DNA from 3 places in the Acetomicrobium sp. S15 genome. Region 2 is predicted to be linked to each of the others. Evidence: riboswitches for the same ligand, from Rfam matches in the RefSeq annotation. Region 2 holds a riboswitch; each other region holds the start of a gene.
What was found. Region 2 has a riboswitch for molybdenum cofactor ahead of EZM41_RS02610 (aldehyde ferredoxin oxidoreductase family protein). Riboswitches for the same ligand answer to the same signal wherever they lie in the genome.
Positions count from the first base shown of each region.

Region 1: another riboswitch for molybdenum cofactor. It lies ahead of EZM41_RS00375 (molybdopterin-dependent aldehyde oxidoreductase); the one in region 2 lies ahead of EZM41_RS02610 (aldehyde ferredoxin oxidoreductase family protein).
Region 3: another riboswitch for molybdenum cofactor. It lies ahead of EZM41_RS06430 (response regulator); the one in region 2 lies ahead of EZM41_RS02610 (aldehyde ferredoxin oxidoreductase family protein).

Region 1 covers NZ_JADEVE010000025.1:28,556-34,557, reverse strand. The annotation lists partial or broken gene EZM41_RS14130 (flagellar basal body rod C-terminal domain-containing protein) at 1-97, shown strand, start outside; gene EZM41_RS00380 (hypothetical protein) at 513-710, shown strand; molybdenum cofactor riboswitch at 961-1,087, shown strand; gene EZM41_RS00375 (molybdopterin-dependent aldehyde oxidoreductase) at 1,266-4,055, shown strand; gene EZM41_RS00370 (GntR family transcriptional regulator) at 4,607-5,332, shown strand; gene EZM41_RS00365 (isocitrate lyase/PEP mutase family protein) at 5,367-6,002, shown strand, end outside.
Region 2 covers NZ_JADEVE010000091.1:38,815-44,816, reverse strand. The annotation lists gene EZM41_RS02615 (gamma-glutamyltransferase) at 1-1,074, shown strand, start outside; molybdenum cofactor riboswitch at 1,383-1,493, shown strand; gene EZM41_RS02610 (aldehyde ferredoxin oxidoreductase family protein) at 1,627-3,387, shown strand; gene EZM41_RS02605 (MoaD/ThiS family protein) at 3,504-3,743, shown strand; gene EZM41_RS02600 (MoaD/ThiS family protein) at 3,774-4,160, shown strand; gene EZM41_RS02595 (ATP-binding protein) at 4,653-5,405, opposite strand; gene EZM41_RS02590 (triphosphoribosyl-dephospho-CoA synthase) at 5,724-6,002, opposite strand, start outside.
Region 3 covers NZ_JADEVE010000221.1:23,251-29,252, forward strand. The annotation lists gene EZM41_RS06410 (pyridoxamine 5'-phosphate oxidase family protein) at 1-55, opposite strand, end outside; gene EZM41_RS06415 (hydroxyacid dehydrogenase) at 290-1,222, shown strand; gene EZM41_RS14180 (hypothetical protein) at 1,367-1,498, shown strand; gene EZM41_RS06420 (MOSC domain-containing protein) at 1,495-1,938, opposite strand; gene EZM41_RS06425 (SIMPL domain-containing protein) at 1,981-2,697, opposite strand; molybdenum cofactor riboswitch at 2,910-3,033, shown strand; gene EZM41_RS06430 (response regulator) at 3,026-3,718, shown strand; gene EZM41_RS06435 (aldehyde dehydrogenase family protein) at 3,849-5,282, shown strand; gene pruA (L-glutamate gamma-semialdehyde dehydrogenase) at 5,439-6,002, shown strand, end outside.

The DNA.
Region 1 (6,002 bases), on a different contig from region 2:
CAACATGATCATCGCTCAAAGGGCATACGAAGCCAACTCCAAAACCATTCAGACTGCTGATGAGCTGCTCCGTATAGCCAACAACTTGAGGCGATGAGGCGTACGATGATTAAAGTTTTCCGGATTTTCGGGTTGATTGGAATGATAATTTCACTTTGATTTTTAAGTGAGGCAACTCGGTAGGTTGACAGCGGAGGAGTCGATTGCTAAAATCATGTGGAAGCAAAAAATTCCTCGAGAGAAACGAGATTGCATAAAAATGAGCATGCAAAAGATAGCTGTAAGGTGGCTGTAGTGACATTAAAACATGTGAGAGACTTTGTTCGTACCTGTCCTTTTCCTTTTATCACTTGAAATTGATAACAGTGCGTACTGTGGAAGAATCGGCGTGAAAGTGACCGTTTTCAATATATGTTAGGTAGTCTCTGCATTTTTTTGAGGGCTTTATTAGCCTGAGTTTTTAGCTTTTCCCGGCCTTTTGACCAGTTTTTGGAGGCACTACATCTCGAGGGATGCTCAAGAAGCCTCTTTGTCACCATGAAGAGGTTAGCGAGGGCGAAAGCGATACACAGGCAGTTCGTATTTTTGGCCAGGTCCTTGCAATGTACCTTGACGAAACTGAGTATATTCTTGACGGCGCCGAAGGCGTGTCGCGCCCTGACCCTTATGCGGAAAAGCTTTCTGTTGCTGGCTTTGCCCCCTTTGGTTAACTTTTACTGCTTAACGCCGCGCTTGTGGATTTTTTGCTCGTCATGGAGTGGAGTGCTTTTTGGCGATGGCCTCGCTATTGCCGAAACGCGCAAAGTTTTCCTGTAGGCTAAATTTCGCATCTTTAGCCCTGTATATAGCTTCTATGTAGCTTCCTAAAGCAGCGTTCGTGTAATGGCATCGTCATAAACCTGTTCTAAGCGGTCAAGGTATATAAGGTAAAGGCATAAGGTATTAGAATTAAGAGATTTTATAAAACCAAACCTCCGAGTCGTCGTGCCTAAGGGGAATTCTCTATTCCCTATGGGCGGCGACCGATAGGTTTTCCCGGAAACGGGAAAGCCTCCCGTTATTTGGAAAGGAGGAGGCGCTGAAGAGCGCTTACAAAAAACGTAAGCCTTCTTTGGCAAAAGGGTCGCCTCCTTAATAAGAGGTGACCCTTTTTTAACCTCCTTAAAACGATTTAAAGCGAATGCTTAAAGCAAAACGTACGGTTGGAAGGGAGGAGGACTTATAAAAACCGCTTTAGGCATCCGAGAAAAACGAGGAGGGAAATCATGAAACAGTACTTAAGGAAAAGCATTAGGGTCAATGGATATCCTCATCACGTAGTAGCCTCCCCCGACACCATGCTAGTCAACATAATAAGAAAACAACTGGGCTTAACGGGCACAAAGCTCGGATGTGGATCAGGCCAATGCGGAGCATGTGAAGTCATCATGAACGGCAAGCTCATGCGTTCCTGCATCGTAAGATGGGATAGAGTGCCAGAAGACGTTGAAATTTTGACCATAGAAGGTTTGGGAACGCCCGACAAGCTTCATGCGCTTCAGTGGGCTTACGTAAAAACTGGCGCCATACAGTGCGGTTTTTGCACGCCAGGTTTCATTATGAGCTCAAAGGCCTTACTGGACGAAAACCTGAACCCAACTCGCGAAGAGGTCCGAGAGTGGTTCCACAAAAACCGCAACGCCTGCAGGTGTAATGGCTACATACAAATAGTCGATGCCGTAATGCTTGCCGCTAAAGTCCTCCGGGGCGAAGAAGAGATGACGGATTTTTCTGAAATGTTAGGCAGGGATGGTTCGGTCTGGGGCAGCAGGTTCCCGAGGCCAAGCGCAGTCTATAAGGCCACCGGTACATGGGACTTTGGCGATGACGTGGCGTTAAAGCTGCCCGACGAGACGTTATTTGCCGTTTGCGTATGTCCCGAAACTCACCACGCCATAGTCAAAAAGATAGACTTCAGCGAAGCCGAAAAGATGCCAGGAGTATATAAGATCGTAACGACAGCAGACATCTACGCTAACAAGGGCACGAACAGGATCAGGGGCCAAGTGGGCTCTAAAACCGCCACGACCAACGGCTGGGAACGCCGCATCCTCGTAGAGGAAGGAGACAAGATCCGCCAATGGGGAGAGGCGGTGGCCATCGTTTGCGCAACTACAGAGGAAGAAGCCAGGGCCGCTGCCGTAAAGGTGAAAGTCGAGCTGGAGGAACTTCCGCCACTGCTTAACATCAAAGACGCCATGGCCAAAGACGCCATCAAGGTCTATGACGAGATCGAAGGCATCGACGACATGCCTAACTGCTTCAACAAACGGCCCATAGTAAAGGGAGAGGACCCGGCTCCTCTTTTGGACAAGGCCCCCTACGTGGTGGAAGAAACGTTCCTGAGTTCCAGGCAGCCACATTTGACGATTGAAACGGATTGTGGCTTCGGTTATTTCGACGAAGAAGGCCGTCTAACAATTCAAAACAAAAGCATAGCCTTATATCTGCACCAAACGGCGATAGCCCGCGGTTTGGGAGTGCCACCCTCAAGGATCCGCATGGTCCAGAACAACACAGGCGCCACCTTTGGATACAAGATAGCCGTTACCAATGAAGCCCTCATCGGTGCCTGCGTCATCGCCACGGGACGGCCCGTTTACATGCGGCTCAACATGAAGGAGAATATCCTGCGTATGCCTAAGCGTTCCCCCTTCCTCATAAAGCTTCGCATAGGAGCCGACGAAAAGGGGAAGCTTGTGGGGCTTGAGCACACCTGGTATGTCGACCATGGGCCCTATTCGGAAGCCAGTCAGGACCTCACCAACAGAGAGGCCCAATTCATGGGAGCGCCTTATGGGGTTGAAAGGATCCGTGGCCGTGGCTATACCTTCTTCACAAATCACAAATGGTGCGGTGCCTTTAGATGTTACGGCGCACCTCAGACTTATCTCGCCGAGGAAGTCGCCATGGACATGCTCGCCGAAAAAGTGGGCATGGATCCGCTCGAATTTAGGGAGAAAAACCTTATCCGCCCAGGCGGAACGATGCCGAGCGGACAAAAGCCTGAAGTGTATCCGCTCCAGGCAATGGTAACGAGGATCAAGCCTTTTTACGAAGAGGCGAAGAAACGGGCAGCTGCCCTTTCAACAGATACAGTCAAAAGAGGAGTCGGCGTGTCGATCGGCATTTACGATTGCAACAGGGACGGCCCGGACGAATCTCACAGTGCTATCGAGCTGACCAAAGATGGCGTAATCCTATACAACACATGGGAAGATCATGGTCAGGGGGCTGATATCGGCTGTATTGGCACGGCGCACGAAGCGTTAAAACCCATCGGCATAAAACCTGAGCAAATTAAGCTCGTCTGCAACGACACGGCCAAGGCGCCAAACAGCGGTAACGCCTCGGCCAGCAGGAGCCAGGTGATGACGGGCGGTGCGATCGTGGACAGCTGCAGGCAATTGCTCGACGCGATGCGCAGACCCGACGGAACCTACCGAACTTACGAAGAGATGATTGAAGAAGGAATCCCCACGACCTACGAAGGTTACTGGAAGGCTACGCTCCGTAACGTCGACGGCGAAGTGCAATTTGGTGTGCCGATAGACGATGAGACCGGCCAGGGCTATCCTTTCGCCAACCACCAGTTCGGCGTGTTCATGGCCGAGGTGGCCGTCGATGTCAACACCGGCAAAACCACTGTCGAAAGGTTCACCCTCGTGGACGATGTGGGGAAGATAAACAATTACGCCGTGGTGGAAGGGCAGTTATACGGCGGCATCGCCCAGGGCATCGGCTTTGCGCTGACGGAAGATTTCGACGATGTACACAAACACGATAATCTCATCAGTTGCGGCCTGCCTTACGCCAAAGATATCCCAGACGACATAAAACTGATCCACATGGAAACGCCCCGCGAATTCGGCACCTTCGGAGCCAGCGGGACCGGCGAGCTGCCGCATTCCGCTTCACACGCTGCTATCCTCAACGCCATTTACAACGCTGTCGGCATCCGCATCAAGGAGTTACCCGCAAAACCTGAAAAGATATTGGCGGGCTTGAAACAGTAAAGGTCATATTTTTACCGGGAGCCCTTAGGCCACATGTCTTTGGGCTCTCGGTAACTTTTTTAAGAAAACTCTAAGAAACTCTTGAACAAAAACTTTAAAAAAACCGTATCTCAATATGCACCAGGCATTAACCACCTTTTCCTCTGTCCTTTGGTTAATTTGTCGCAACACCACACCTCTGAGGATGTTCAGCAAGCCTCTTTCTCATCCTGAGGTGGTTTGTAAATATATAGGTGACATTTAAACAGTTCATATTCTTGCCAAGTCCTTTACCAGACGTTGACACAAGCGAAGATGTTTGGACTGCCCTGTGATTGCCCCATGTCTCATTTCTCAAGAAGAGTGGGACCTAAGAGAACAAAACAGTGCATGCCTTCCTTAGTATTATTGGTAAGCTATCTGGACACTCAGGTGCAACTATTATTCGATACCAGTAGGACTTTAGACTCAATTTATATGGTTAATAAAAGTCAGAGTTGCATTCCTTGCGTTGTTTATGCTATCCTTTTATCACAATCGTTCGACTTTCGAAAGTAGAAGGGACTGAATAAATGGAAAATATGCTTGCCTATAAGAGCCTTTCCGCTGCCGTGCGAGATAAGATAATTGACCTTATTCTCTTTTCTGGGAGGTACAAACCTGGGGATTGGCTGAACGAATCAGACATTGCAATTGAGCTTGAGGTGAGCAAGGCTCCAATTCGCGAGGCCCTGCGCGAGCTTGCGGCAAAAGGGTTAGTGAAGATAGTTCCGCGAAAAGGCAGCTATGTGGCTGCTTTCACCGAGAACGAGATGGAGGAACTTTACAACTTGCGCTTTTTCTTGGAGATGCAGATATACAAAGACCTCATCAATAAAAAGAGGTTAGAAGAGGATGATCTGGCGTACCTGGTGCATCTCGTCGATAAGATGGTCGATTCTTCTCAGGAAGAAGCTCTTAGGGAGGTGATCTTGCCCAAATTCATGGCGTTGGATATAGAGTTCCACCAGTACTTGTGGAGAAAATCGGGCTTACGGCTTACGCGGAAGATACTGACAAATATACATTATCAAATCCTCTTGGGCATCATGGAAGACTTAAAGCATGCCGAAAGCTTGGAAGAGACGGCACGCCTTCACTACGAAGTGATTAAAGCACTTCGCCGGGCTGACATCAAGACGCTCGAGGAGAACCGCGCTTACAGCTACTTCGTGCGGCGTAAAACGGGCTTCGCAGACGTCCAGAAAAAAACAGATACAGGCTCTCTTCTGCCTGAAGAAAAGCCCGCTGCTCTGTAGTTATGAGTTTGTCTAAATTTATGTGGAGGTGAACATGGACGTGGTGAACAAGATTGCAAAACGCTTAAGGGAGCTTCTGTCTCGTAACCAAATATTGGTAGCACCAGGAACTCACGATGCCCTCACAGCTAAAATCATCGAAATGACGGGTTTTGAAGCTGTTTACATGACAGGCTACGGCACATCGGCCAGCGTGCTCGGTCAACCCGATGTAGGGCTTTTAACACAAACTGAGATGGCTTTTAGGGCAGCTAACATTGTCGAAGCTGTAAGTGTTCCCGTTATAGCCGATGGCGATACGGGCTTCGGCAACGCCATAAACGTGCAAAGGACGGTGCGCCTCTACGAAAAGGCAGGAGTGGCTTGCATTCAGATAGAGGACCAAGTGGCTCCCAAAAAGTGCGGTCACATGCTCGGTAGAGAAGTGATATCGACAGAGGAGATGGTCGGTAAGATCAAAGCAGCCTGCGATGCCAGATTTGATGATGACTTCATGATAATGGCTCGTACAGACGCGCGGACCAACTTCGGTATCGATGCGGCTATAGAGCGAGCCAAGGCCTACGAGGAAGCGGGTGCCGACATAATCTTCGTCGAGTCTCCCGAGTCGGTAGAAGAGATGAAAAAGATCACATCAAGCTTCAAAGTGCCGGTTTTAGCCAACATGATA
Region 2 (6,002 bases):
TGGTTTGAGACCTTTGCACCCCGCGGGCGCGCGCCCCAAGCGGGAGAAACGCTGAATTTACCGGACCACGCAGAAACGCTTGAACTTATTGGCGAAAGCGAAAGTGAAGTCTTTTACAGGGGCGAGATCGCCCGAAAAATAGCGGACTTTGCCAGAAAAACGGGCGGCTTCATCGATGAGGAAGACTTAGCATCTTTTGCCCCCGAATGGGTCGAACCCGTTAAAATAGATTACCGCGGCTACGACGTATGGGAGCTTCCTCCAAATGGCCAGAGTATAGTGGCCCTCATAGCTTTAAACATTTTGAAAGGATTTTCCTTCACGGAAAAAGAAAACCCAGTTACGTATCACTTGCAGATAGAGGCGATAAAGGCCGCTTTCGCAGACGGGCTTGCATACATAGCAGACCCTTCCTGCGAGAGCGTTCCAACGGAAGAGCTATTATCTCAAGAAAGGACCGCCAAAAGGAGGGCTCTCATAGGCCAAGAGGCAAAGGTTTGGCACCCTGGCCCTATCGGCGGAAGCGATACCGTATATTTAGCCACGGCAGACGGCAATGGGAACATGGTCTCCTACATACAGAGCAACTACATGGGCTTCGGCTCAGGCATCGTCGTGCCGAAAACGGGCGTGGCGCTCCAAAATAGAGGTGCCTGCTTTTCACTCTCTCCCGATCATCCAAACGCCTTAAGGCCCGGCAAGCGCCCGTATCATACGATAATTCCTGGTTTTATCTCTAAAGACGGCAAACCCATAGGGCCTTTCGGCATAATGGGAGCCTTTATGCAACCTCAGGCTCACGTTCAAGTCCTCATGAATATGCTCGACTTCGGCCTAAACCCCCAAGAGGCGCTCGATGCCCCGCGCTGGATGTGGGTAAAATGTAAAGAGGTGCTCTTGGAATACGGCTTCCCGGAGCACATAGCTGCTGCGCTCGCCAGGCGCGGTCACGACGTGGCTATATCTTCGAAACACGCGCCCTTCGGCAGGGGGCAGATAATCTGGAGGATGGAAAACGGAAATCTTTGCGGCGGAACGGAGCCGAGGACCGACGGCACGATCGCCGCATGGTAGGCAGTAAAACTCTTACGATCATGCATAACATAGATTTAACTAACAAAGCACATCTTAGTTTTTAGCTTGATGCGCATACCGTTGGCAAAGCTCTATACTGCTGCAGCTTTAGTTCCTCTTACGCCTTGAGGGTGTCTGTGTTCTCAGGGTTCAGCATGCATAGCTAATTAAGAAGAATCTTGTTGGTATCCTTACCACCGGAATATTTCCACGCTATGTGACATAGAGCCGCTCGCGGCTCTTGACAGGCTTATGTTTCTGTGTTAATGCTTTTTCTGAGAAGGAGGGTCACAGGCAACTGCGTAACTCCTAAAAATTGTCTCCGACTCATTATTCTCCCTCTGGGAGAGATGAGCGTTAGGGTATTGGGAGCAATCTCAATGCCTGCCAATTCGCAAAGGGGATTACATTGCCTTGAAAGGGGTGATGGCATGACCTTTGCGAATTTTTGATTTTGGGATGCTGGTGCTCGTAACAGAGGGTATCGACTCTTGAAGAGAGCGCAAAGATGAGTCCACGTTCTAAAAAGAAGGAGAGAAGGAGGTAAATAGTATGTGGATTCTGAAAATAAACATGAGCGATAAAACGTATAAATTAGAGGACGTGCCCAATGCTTATAAAAATTTGGGAGGAAGAGGACTAACATCGACCATCGTTTGTGACGAAGTAAATCCCCTGTGTCATCCCCTAGGCCCCAACAACGTCTTAGTTTTTGCACCTGGCATTGTTACAGGTACTGATGCTCCCACATCTGCGCGCGTTTCCGTCGGAGCCAAATCCCCTTTAACGGGTGGAATTAAGGAATCAAACGCAGGGACGTCGTGGAGTGTCGACGTCGCTAGAATGAAGATCAAAGCCATCGTTGTCTATAGTCAACCTAAAGAAGATAAATATTGGATGATCCATATTAGTTGGGATGCCAAAGAGGAAAGGCCAAAAATTGAGTTTCTCCCTGCTGATGAGTACATAGGTAGTGATCTCTACGCTGTATTCCCCAAGATTTACGAACGATTTGGGAAAGGCATCTCCATAGCGGGTATCGGAGTCGCGGGAGAGTATGGATATGCCAACTCTGGGATCGTATTTAACGACCTCAAAGGCCAACCTACTCGTTACTCGGGTCGAGGCGGACTTGGTTCTGTAATGGGAAGCAAACGCCTCAAATTTATAGTCACAAGTGCTCAAGGGGCGCCAGAAGTGCCAATTGTTGATAAAGCTTTATTCGATCAAGGTTGCGAAAAGCTTGCCAATGCTCTGCGTACTCATGATATCACAAAGCCGAAGGGTGGTTTAAACACGTATGGCACAGCTGTGCTCATCAATATATTGAATGAGGCTGGGGGGCTTCCAACGCGCAATTTCAAAACAGGTCGCTTTGAGGGAGCACCTAAGATTGCCGGTGAGGCAATATTTGAAGGAAATAAGACTCGTGTTGGAAAAGAAGTTTACAATCATGCCTGTAGCCCAGGTTGCATCATACAGTGCTCTAATACATGGTACAAGCAAGATGGAAGAGAGCACGTCTCCTGTGTCGAGTATGAGTCGGATTGGTCTCTGGGCGCTAACCTGGGCATTGACAACCTGGACCAAATTGCAGAGATGGTACGGCTATGCAACGCCTATGGATTGGACACTATTGAGACGGGTGGCACCCTTGGTGTGGCCGCAGAAGCGGGTATCTTCAAATTTGGTGACGGAGAAAAGGCCATAGAGCTAATTCATGAGATTGGGAAGGGGACCCCCTTGGGCCGTATCCTCGGGAGTGGCACTGCATCCGCAGGACGCGTTCTTGGCGTTGTGCGGATTCCAGCGGTCAAAGGGCAAGGCATGCCTGCTTACGAGCCACGTGCAGTTAAAGGTATAGGAGTAACCTATGCCACGAGTACTATGGGAGCTGATCACACTTCAGGTTACACTATAAACAACGAGATATTAGGCGTTGGCGGTAAAGTAGATCCTTTATCCCCTGAAGGTAAGGCCGCCATTAGTCGCAACCTTCAAGCTGCTACTGCATTCCTCGATTCTACAGGCCACTGTCTCTTTATCGCCTTTGCCATCTTAGATATTCCTAGTGGATTCGAGGGCTTTGTGGAGGAGTGTAATGGTATCTTAGGAACAAATTGGACCGCAGAGGATGTAATAAAAATCGGACTTGAAATACTTAGAAAGGAACGTGCTTTCAATGTGGCTGCCGGTCTGAACGATTCACATGATAGAATGCCAGAGTTCATGAAATATGAGCCCCTGCCTCCGCATAACCATACATTTGACGTACCTGATGAAGTCCTAGATAGCGTACTCAAGACTGTTTAAGCATTCGGAGCATTCTATATAAAGCGGACGGAGAGAACTCTCTCTGTCCGCTTTTTTAAAAATAAAGCTGATGTGATTGTGCTATAAACTAAAGGGAGTAAACGTGAGGTGTGTCTATGAAAGTAAAAGTAAAACTTTACGCTATGTTGACAAATCGTACAAAAAAAACAGAGCGAGGAGCCCCAGTTGAGATCGAGCTTCCAGAAGGCGAAAGCGTCATGGGATTGCTCAATCGCCTGAAATTATCTGTTGATGAAGTGCGCATGATATATGTTAATGGTCGATCGCGTCAGCTCGATTGGCAACTTAGGGACGGAGATGAGGTTGGTCTTTTCCCACCAGTAGGTGGCGGATAATCAATCTGTTGTAAGAGGAGGAGCCCTATAATGAAAATAGAAATCGACGTTTGGCTTTATGGTGCTTTATCTCGTTTTGGAGGAGAAAATGCGTCGACGGGTTTTGCTCATTTAAAGGTCTCGCTTGATCAGGGAAGCACGATCAAAGACCTCCTCGAACAGATTGGAATTCCTACCGAAGAACGAGGATTCACTTTTATCAATGGCAACCTGAGCGCCCTCCCTAAATTTCAACCGGACCTTTCGACGATTCTGCAGGATGGCGATAGAGTCGCTTTCTTCGACTTAAAGAGCATGTGGCCTTTTCAATATCGCCAGGATGCGCCAGCGACAGAAGAGTTCAAGCAAGGGATAAGCAATCGGGACGATAAAGGAATTAGACAAATATTTAAAGATTTCAGTGATGGTCGGCGATGATTTTGGCTGATAGCAATAGTAGCATATATAAAAAATCTGAGAAGGACGGGGTAGGCCAATATGGTGTTTGATCTGTTGTCTTGCCGTTTCCCGTCGCAGAGGAACGTGTTTTTTCACGCTGAGACACGGTGACTACAAGACAAGTATCTGTCGCCCAGGCCGGGCTTTGAAATCCTCAAAAAGGCGGAAACGCAGCGCATGCAGCCGTGGCAATGGCCGCATGCCTTACGGTTACAGAACCCACCTTTCGCAGACAGGCTCGCTTACGTATCAGATCCATCCTGCGGACATGTTCCAACGGGAAAGCTGCTATCCAAAGGAGGGTCCACCAAAAGGAGAGCCCTCATAGACGAAGAGACAAAGGTTTGGCACCCTGGCCCTATCGGCGGAAGCGACAGAGTATGCTTAGCCACGACCGACGGCGCTAATCGCCGCATGGTAATTGGAGGCGGCGCCACAGGCACTATTCGGCCCTCTTTGCCGACGGAGCGATCAAGCGTCGCCGAACCTATACCTTAACGTTTCCTCCTCGAGGACGTTTCCGCGAATGCCTACGACGGTCTTCTTGAGATCAATAGACTTGCGCGCTTCTTCGACTGCTCCTTCGGCCAGGCGTGCGAGCCCTCCGCAGCAGGGAACCTCCATGATGACCACGTGAAGGCTTTTTATGCCGTTTGCCCTGACCATATCGGTGAGCTTCTTCCTGTAGGCCTCGGCGTCGTCGAGCTTGGGGCAACCCATCAAAAGGACTTTGCATTTCAAGAATCTCCCGTGGAAATCCGGGATCGATGCAGCCGTGCAATCAGCCGCGAGCAGAACGTCGGCACCCTTTAGATATGGCGCGTTTGCGGGCACCAGGCGCAGCTGGATCGGCCAGTTTGAGAGCATCGATCGGGCAGGTTCGACAGGCGCCACGGCGGCTTCGTCGCTGAAATCGTTTTCTTCCTGTGCGAGGGAGCGCAACACGGTTCCGGGGCATCCGCAGGGAAGCGAACCCTGCTGAACCTGCTTGCGCTCTACCGCCTCTTCGTCGTAGGAATCGGCCTCTCTGGTCTCGAAAGAGATGGCACCCCTCGGACATTCGCCGATGCAATCTCCAAGGCCATCGCAGTAAGATTCGGAAATAAGCCTGGCCTTGCCGTCGATGATGCGAATTGCCCCTTCGTGACAGGCCTCGGCACAGAGGCCGCAGCCGTCACACTTGTCCTCATCTATCCTGATGATCTGCCTCTTGGCCTTTCCCATCAACCACACCCCGTATCCAATGGTTTTGTGACTCTCAAGCCGTTTTATACGACCACGCCAGTCGCTTCTCACTATAAATATTCTGGTAACAAAATACCTGTTTCCCCCTATCTTGTCAACCCACGGTTTTCCTCAAAAATAATCTCTTCGAAATCACACTGTTTCCTTACAGTTGACGAAAAGGGCAACCATCCTAATAATCCCTTTTAGAGAAGGTTTTCATCAATGGGGTTTAAGGCGTGTTCCGAGGCCTCAGTAAATTATTTATTATGGTTTTTATGAAGTACTGATCATGTCGATCCTTTTTGGCAACTTCCTCTAAAAACTGAATACGCTTGGGAAAAGAAGCTGCTCTGCCGGGATTTGCTCTTCTAACAAATAGAAAAATACCGTTAGCGCTAGCATATCAGCTGAGCCGCCTGGGTTAAGCCCTTCCTCAGCAAAGACTTTCTCCATTGCAAGGATTTTTTCTCTTCCCTCTCGAGTACTAATACCACCAAGGAGCACCGCTTCCCGAGCCTCTGCGCGCACGCGCTCTAAACCAGCTGGACCATGGCGAGCGAGAACAGCAGTGTCGGCGACAGAGGTCATGAGGCA
Region 3 (6,002 bases), on a different contig from region 2:
TTAAGATTTCCTCTATTTCGGCCGGGTCTTTTATCTCGCGGTCGCTCCTCCTCAAGGTGCTCCCTCCTTGTGTAGTTCTATAGGCAGACATTTTATCTTATTATACGAGATTTGTTCTTTGGACGTGTCGAGTTCTATCGAGATCTAAGGCTAAATCAGCCTTGCGGAGTCGAGCAAGATTGGCCGTAAGTCTGTTATGATAAGCGCAATTGGGGTAGCAAAAAGATGGCTGGTTTGCTATGCTGTTTCAAGTGATAATTGACACGAAGATTTTAGGGAGGCGGAAGTAATGGCAAGTGAAAGGCTTAAGGCTCTCATCATCGATGATATTAATCCTGTGGCGGCGGAGATCCTGGGAAAGTACATGGACGTGACGGTGGACAAAAGGCCATTGAAGACCGAGGAGCTCGCCTCTGTTATTGAGCCGTATCATCTTCTTATGATGCGGGTCTCGGCGAAGATCGGCCCTTCGGTGATCGACAGAGCGCCGAACCTGAAAATAGTCGCCTCGGCCACGGCAGGCCTTGACCATGTCGATCTGAGCTATTGCCGTGAGAAAGGTGTAAAAGTGATAAACGCCGCGGGCGGCAATGCCGAGTCTGTGGCTGAGCTCGCTTTCGGTTTCATGATATCCCTTTTCAGGGAGATTCCGAGGGCCAGCAAGGATGTCAAATCCGGAGTATGGAATCGGGCGGCCTATAACGGCAGAGAGTTGTTGGGAAAGACCCTCGGCCTCGTGGCTGTCGGGAACGTCGGAAGGAGAGTAGCAGAGCTTTCCAGGGCCTTCGGCATGAGCGTGCTCGCTTTTGATCCGTATGTATCACAGGAGGCGGCCCGCGAGATGGGCGTAAAGCTCGTAAGTCTGGAAGAGCTTTTGCGGGAAAGCGACGTGATTTCGATTCACGCACCCCTGACGCCGGAAACGCACCACATGATCTCTATCCCTCAGATAGCCATGATGAAAGATGGCGCATATTTGGTGAACGCGGGCAGAGGTGGCATCGTCGATGAGGCGGCGGCTTATGAAGCCCTGAAGAGCGGTAAACTTGCGGGGATGGCGGCTGACGTTATGGAGGTTGAACCGTGCCTCCGTTCTCCCCTTTATGAGCTCGACAACTTCATCGTAACGCCTCACTTTGGTGGCCAGACGCCCGAGGCCCTGAAGAGGATGGCCTCTATCGCTGCAGAGAGGGCGCTCGAGGCATTGGGGCTTAAGGCGTAAGCATCGTTCACGGAACTGCTACAGCCCGGGGTGCGGTTGGTGTTTTCTTAACCCGACTTTCGCGCCCCGGGTTGTATTTTTAGCCGGCTTCCCCATATTTGCGGCTGACAAGTGCGGTGATGGGTAGTTGGTGACGAGGCTGAGATGGATGGTTTGATCGGCTTTGAGAGCGTTGGTTATGCAGCCTTGATGAGCAGAATGGGAGCGTTTTTCATGAGCAGCGGAAGCGGAGGCAATAATAACGAACTGTTTCTAAGAGGTGGTGAGATCTCTTAGCGCTTTTTGTCTTCGGTCATGACGACTTCGTCGCCAGGCCTTACGACGCCTCCTTTGAGGACTTGGAGGAAGTAGCCTACTTTGGGCAACAGGCACCACCCTTTGTAGTCATAAGAATGGGGCTCGTCAGGTTTTTTGCCCTTTTCGGCCACGAGCAATATCACTTCGGATCCCACTTTTAGCTTTGCGCCAACGGGAATTTCACTCGGGAGGCCCTCTATGACCAAATTTTCTGCCAGCGAACCCGGCGGGAAGGAAAAGCCCGCCTCTGCCTCGGCAGCCCTTATATCCTCGGCACGCAACAGGCTCACATGGCGGTCTGAGAACCCCCTGTGGGAATCGCCTTCTATACCTTCACCGGCGACGAAGCGTGCCTCGGAAGCGCCCCTTTTTGCTTCTTGCCTTGCCGAACTAATACAGATGGCTAAGACTCGAGCCAACAGGGCACACCCCCGACTCGTAGCGAAGATTCTGCGCCAAAGTCATGGGTTCGTCAGGAAAAATTCCACCGTAGTCACTACGCGGACAGTTTTGTAGTCGGGCGAGCCCCTATCTCTGTCGTCTATTGTGAAGTAGCCTTGATTTGCCCTCCGTATCGCCCCAACATGGCTGCCGGAATCCCTGGCGAACTGCTCCGCCGCTTCTCTGGCGCTTTTAGTCGCTTCGGCGATCATTTCAGGTTTAATATCGTTCAGCTTAGTGAAAGAAAATTCGGTGGCACTGTCTTCGGCGAGGACAATACCTGCGGACACAAGCTCTCCTGCGCGCTCGAGGGCCTTTTTGACGAGGGGAACTTTGGCCGAACGTAGGGTTAGCTTTGTCACAGCCGTATAACGAAACTCCCTGTCCCTGGAGGGATCCATGTAAGGCAGCGACTTTACGTCCGTGATTTGGGGTGGCATGCTCGAAATCTCCGCTTCCTCGAAACCCATCCCCAATAAGAAGTTGTGCACTTTTGCCTTATTAGCGTCCACAAGCTGCTGAAGCCCCTCTAAATCATTCGCTGCATCACGAAAGGATATGTTCCATATAGCCAAGTCCGCCTCCACAATCTTTTCCGAGAGCCCTTTCACCGTGACGAACCGCTCCGCAGATCTGGCCTTGAGCAATGCGCCTCCCACCAAATACCCCGCCACTATGAGGCCTATTGCCAGACAAACCCCCAATGCGAAGGCGGATGAAACTCGCTCATCCCGCACAGCACATCCTCCTCCTTCACCCCGAACATCGTCCTGTTCCTTTATAGTGCAGTTAGACGCTTAGCTCATTTTATCACTTATCTTGAAGGACTATCGCAATATATGGCTTTTCATGTAGTCTTTGCCAGCCTGCACTCTTTTTGGTTGTGGTGCGAAAAGAAATTTTCGAGCGATCAAGGTTGCACGAAAGGCGAGTTTATGCTATTTACATAAAAGTACAAAACCTCCGAGCCTGTTTTGCCTAAGGGCGATCTGTCTATGGCGTCAGGCCGATAGGGCGTCTTTGGAAACGGAGATGTCCTCCCGTGTTTGAAAAGGAGGGAACAATATGCCTTCTCTTGCGGTTCTCATCGCGGACGAAGATCCGATGTTGAGAGCCCTTTATGCGGATTACCTTAAAGGCATCCCGGGTTATGCGTTAGCCGCGGAGGCCGATTTTGGAAGAGCGCTTGACAGCGTCCTGAGGGCGCAGGCCATAGACCTCGTATTGTTGGACATCTTCCTGAAAGGGTTCGGCCAGGTTGAGGGACTTCGCCGGACGAGGGCCCTTTATCCCAGAGTCGACCTGATCGTCCTTTCCGAGGGAAGGGATCCGGATGTAGTGCGCGGCGCCCTGTGTCAAGGGGCTTTTGATTACCTTATAAAACCCTTTACGTTTCAGAGGTTCAAGGCTGCCCTCGAAGCTTACCGAATTTACAATTTGGGTCTGACGCAGCGCAAGGCAGCGTGGCAGCAGGAGGAGCTGGACTGTCTGGTGAGGTCATCAATGAGAGCCCGCACGGTTTGTCCCGTACTCGTCCCGCCCAAGGGAGTACAGGTTAAACTGTTAAACGATGTCATGTCGCTGTTGCGCACCCTCGACAAACCGGTTTCAGCAATAGATTTGGGAAACAAACTTAAGATATCCCGTCCCACGGCCCGCAGGTATCTGGAGCACCTCGTCGATTCAGGGGTGGCGGAGGTGGAATATGCTTTTCGTAGGGTAGGTCGCCCCGTCAAACTTTATCGATTAAAGATATGAACAATAAGAGCTAAAGCGAGCACAAACATCCAAAAACTTTCGATCATGTTCCCCCTGGCGTATTCTTGTAAGCAAGATACTGAATGTATCTCCAGGTTAAAACAATAAGAAGCAGGGGGAATGGCGAATTATGCAAATGATTATAGGAGGCAAGAAAGTTAATTCGAGCGATGGCAGGACGAACAAGGTTTTTAATCCGGCCACGCAGGAATTGCTCGGTACCGTTCCTGTCGCTACTAAAGAAGACATCGAGCATTGTTTGGACATCGCTCAAGAGGGTAAAAAATTGTGGGCCGATACGCCCTTGGTCGAGCGTTCTAAAATTCTCGTCAAATATACAGGTTTGCTCGAAAGCCATAAAAAAGAATTGGCGACGTTGCAAAGCAAAGATATGGGAAAGCCGTTCTCGCAGTGCGTCGGTGAAGTCAATACGGCCATTATGTTGTTCGAAGGGTTTGTGGAAAGGGCGAAGCACCTATACGGAGAGACTGTGCCTGACTGTCAGCCTGGCGCAGAAAAAGACATACTTTTTACCAGAAGGGAACCCTTAGGCGTCATTGCCTGTATCCTTCCCTTTAACTTCCCTACAACTCTCTTTGCCCATAAGGTTGCACCGGCCTTGGCCTCGGGCAATGCGGTTGTCATAAAGCCCTCGTCGGATAACCCTCTCGTAGTTATACGCTTGACGGAGCTATTGTTAGAAGCCGGCGTTCCGGGTAGCGTGGCCCAGGTGATAACAGGCAGCGGGTCGATGGTGGGGAAGATTTTATGCAGCAGCACGAAAGTTAACGCTATTACGCTGACCGGCAGCACAGAAGCCGGCATCGTTGTGATGAGAGATTCTGCAGATGCCCTACATAGAGTAACACTTGAGCTCGGCGGGAATGACCCGATGGTTATTTTCGCCGATGGAGACCTGGAGTTAGCCGTTAACGAAGCTTACAGCGGGAGGATAGCAAATGCCGGCCAAATCTGTTGTTCTCCCAAGAGGTTTATCGTTCAAGAACCAATAGCTAAGGACTTTGCAGACAAGCTTAAAGCCAAGTTTGAAAAAATTGTCAAGGGCGACATCTTGGACCCCAGCACAGAATTAGGTTGTCTAATCAACGAAAACGCCGCTAAAAGAGTCGAGGAGCAGGTCAAATTAACGATACAGCAAGGCGCCAAGTGCATTTGCGGGGGCAAGAGAAACGGGGCGTTCTTTGAGCCGACCATCCTGGTCGATGTCACCCCAGACATGGACGTAGCGAAAGATATGGAGATCTTCGGGCCGGTCTTTCCGATAATCACCTTTAAAACGGAAGAAGAGGCTTTGGCTATCTCTAATAATACCAAATACGGCCTCTGCGCGGGAGTAGTTACCTCGGATGTCAATAAGGGCATCAGGTTCATGTCGAAAGTAGAGGCGGGCACGGTCGTAATTAACGGAAACAGCCGCTATAGACATATCGACCATCGCTTTGGCGGTTATAAAATGAGCGGCATCGGCCGCGAAGGCATACCGTGCACGATAGAAGAGATGACGCAGGTAAAAACCTATGTCTTGAAGGGTATTTTAAAATGATTTTTGATATGCTATAAATAGGGTGGGGTTATTTCGGACTTTGAAAACGCCCCGCTACTATAAGATAATGCCGGTTTTGGATAGCAACGGCTCCGTTTGCAGATCAAACGCTTGAGCGTGCCGTCCTTGACCTCGGCAAGAAGGAGGTCGCGCGTAATGAACAATGCTGTGTTCCGTTTTGCGGTTCCTCGTAACGAGGAGACCCTTTCTTATGCTCCGGGATCTGTTGAGCGCATCGAGATCAAGGCAGAGTTGGATCGCCAGAGCAGTCAGAAGGTCGAGATACCTGCCATAATAGGCGGCAGGGAAGTCCGCACCGGACGCTTAGGGAAGGTAGTTATGCCGCATGATCACGGCCATGTGTTGGCCAACTATCATAAATCGGGCCAACAGGAAGTCGCGATGGCCATAGAGTCTGCCCTCAAGGCCAAAGCTGAGTGGTCCAAGTTCTCTTGGGTCGACAGGGCTTCCGTCATGCTCAAGGCGGCCGAGCTCATCAGCAAGAAGTATCGTCATATCGTCAATGCCGCAACTATGTTGGGCCAGAGCAAAAATGCATATCAAGCCGAGATAGACGCGGCTTGCGAAAGCGCGGATTTCCTGCGCTTCGGTGCATACGCCGCTTCTTATATCTATGAGTGGCAGCCGTCTTCCGGTGGCGATTGTGTTAACAGGGTGGAGTATCGCCCTCTGGAGGGGTTTGTATTTGTGGTTTCGCCC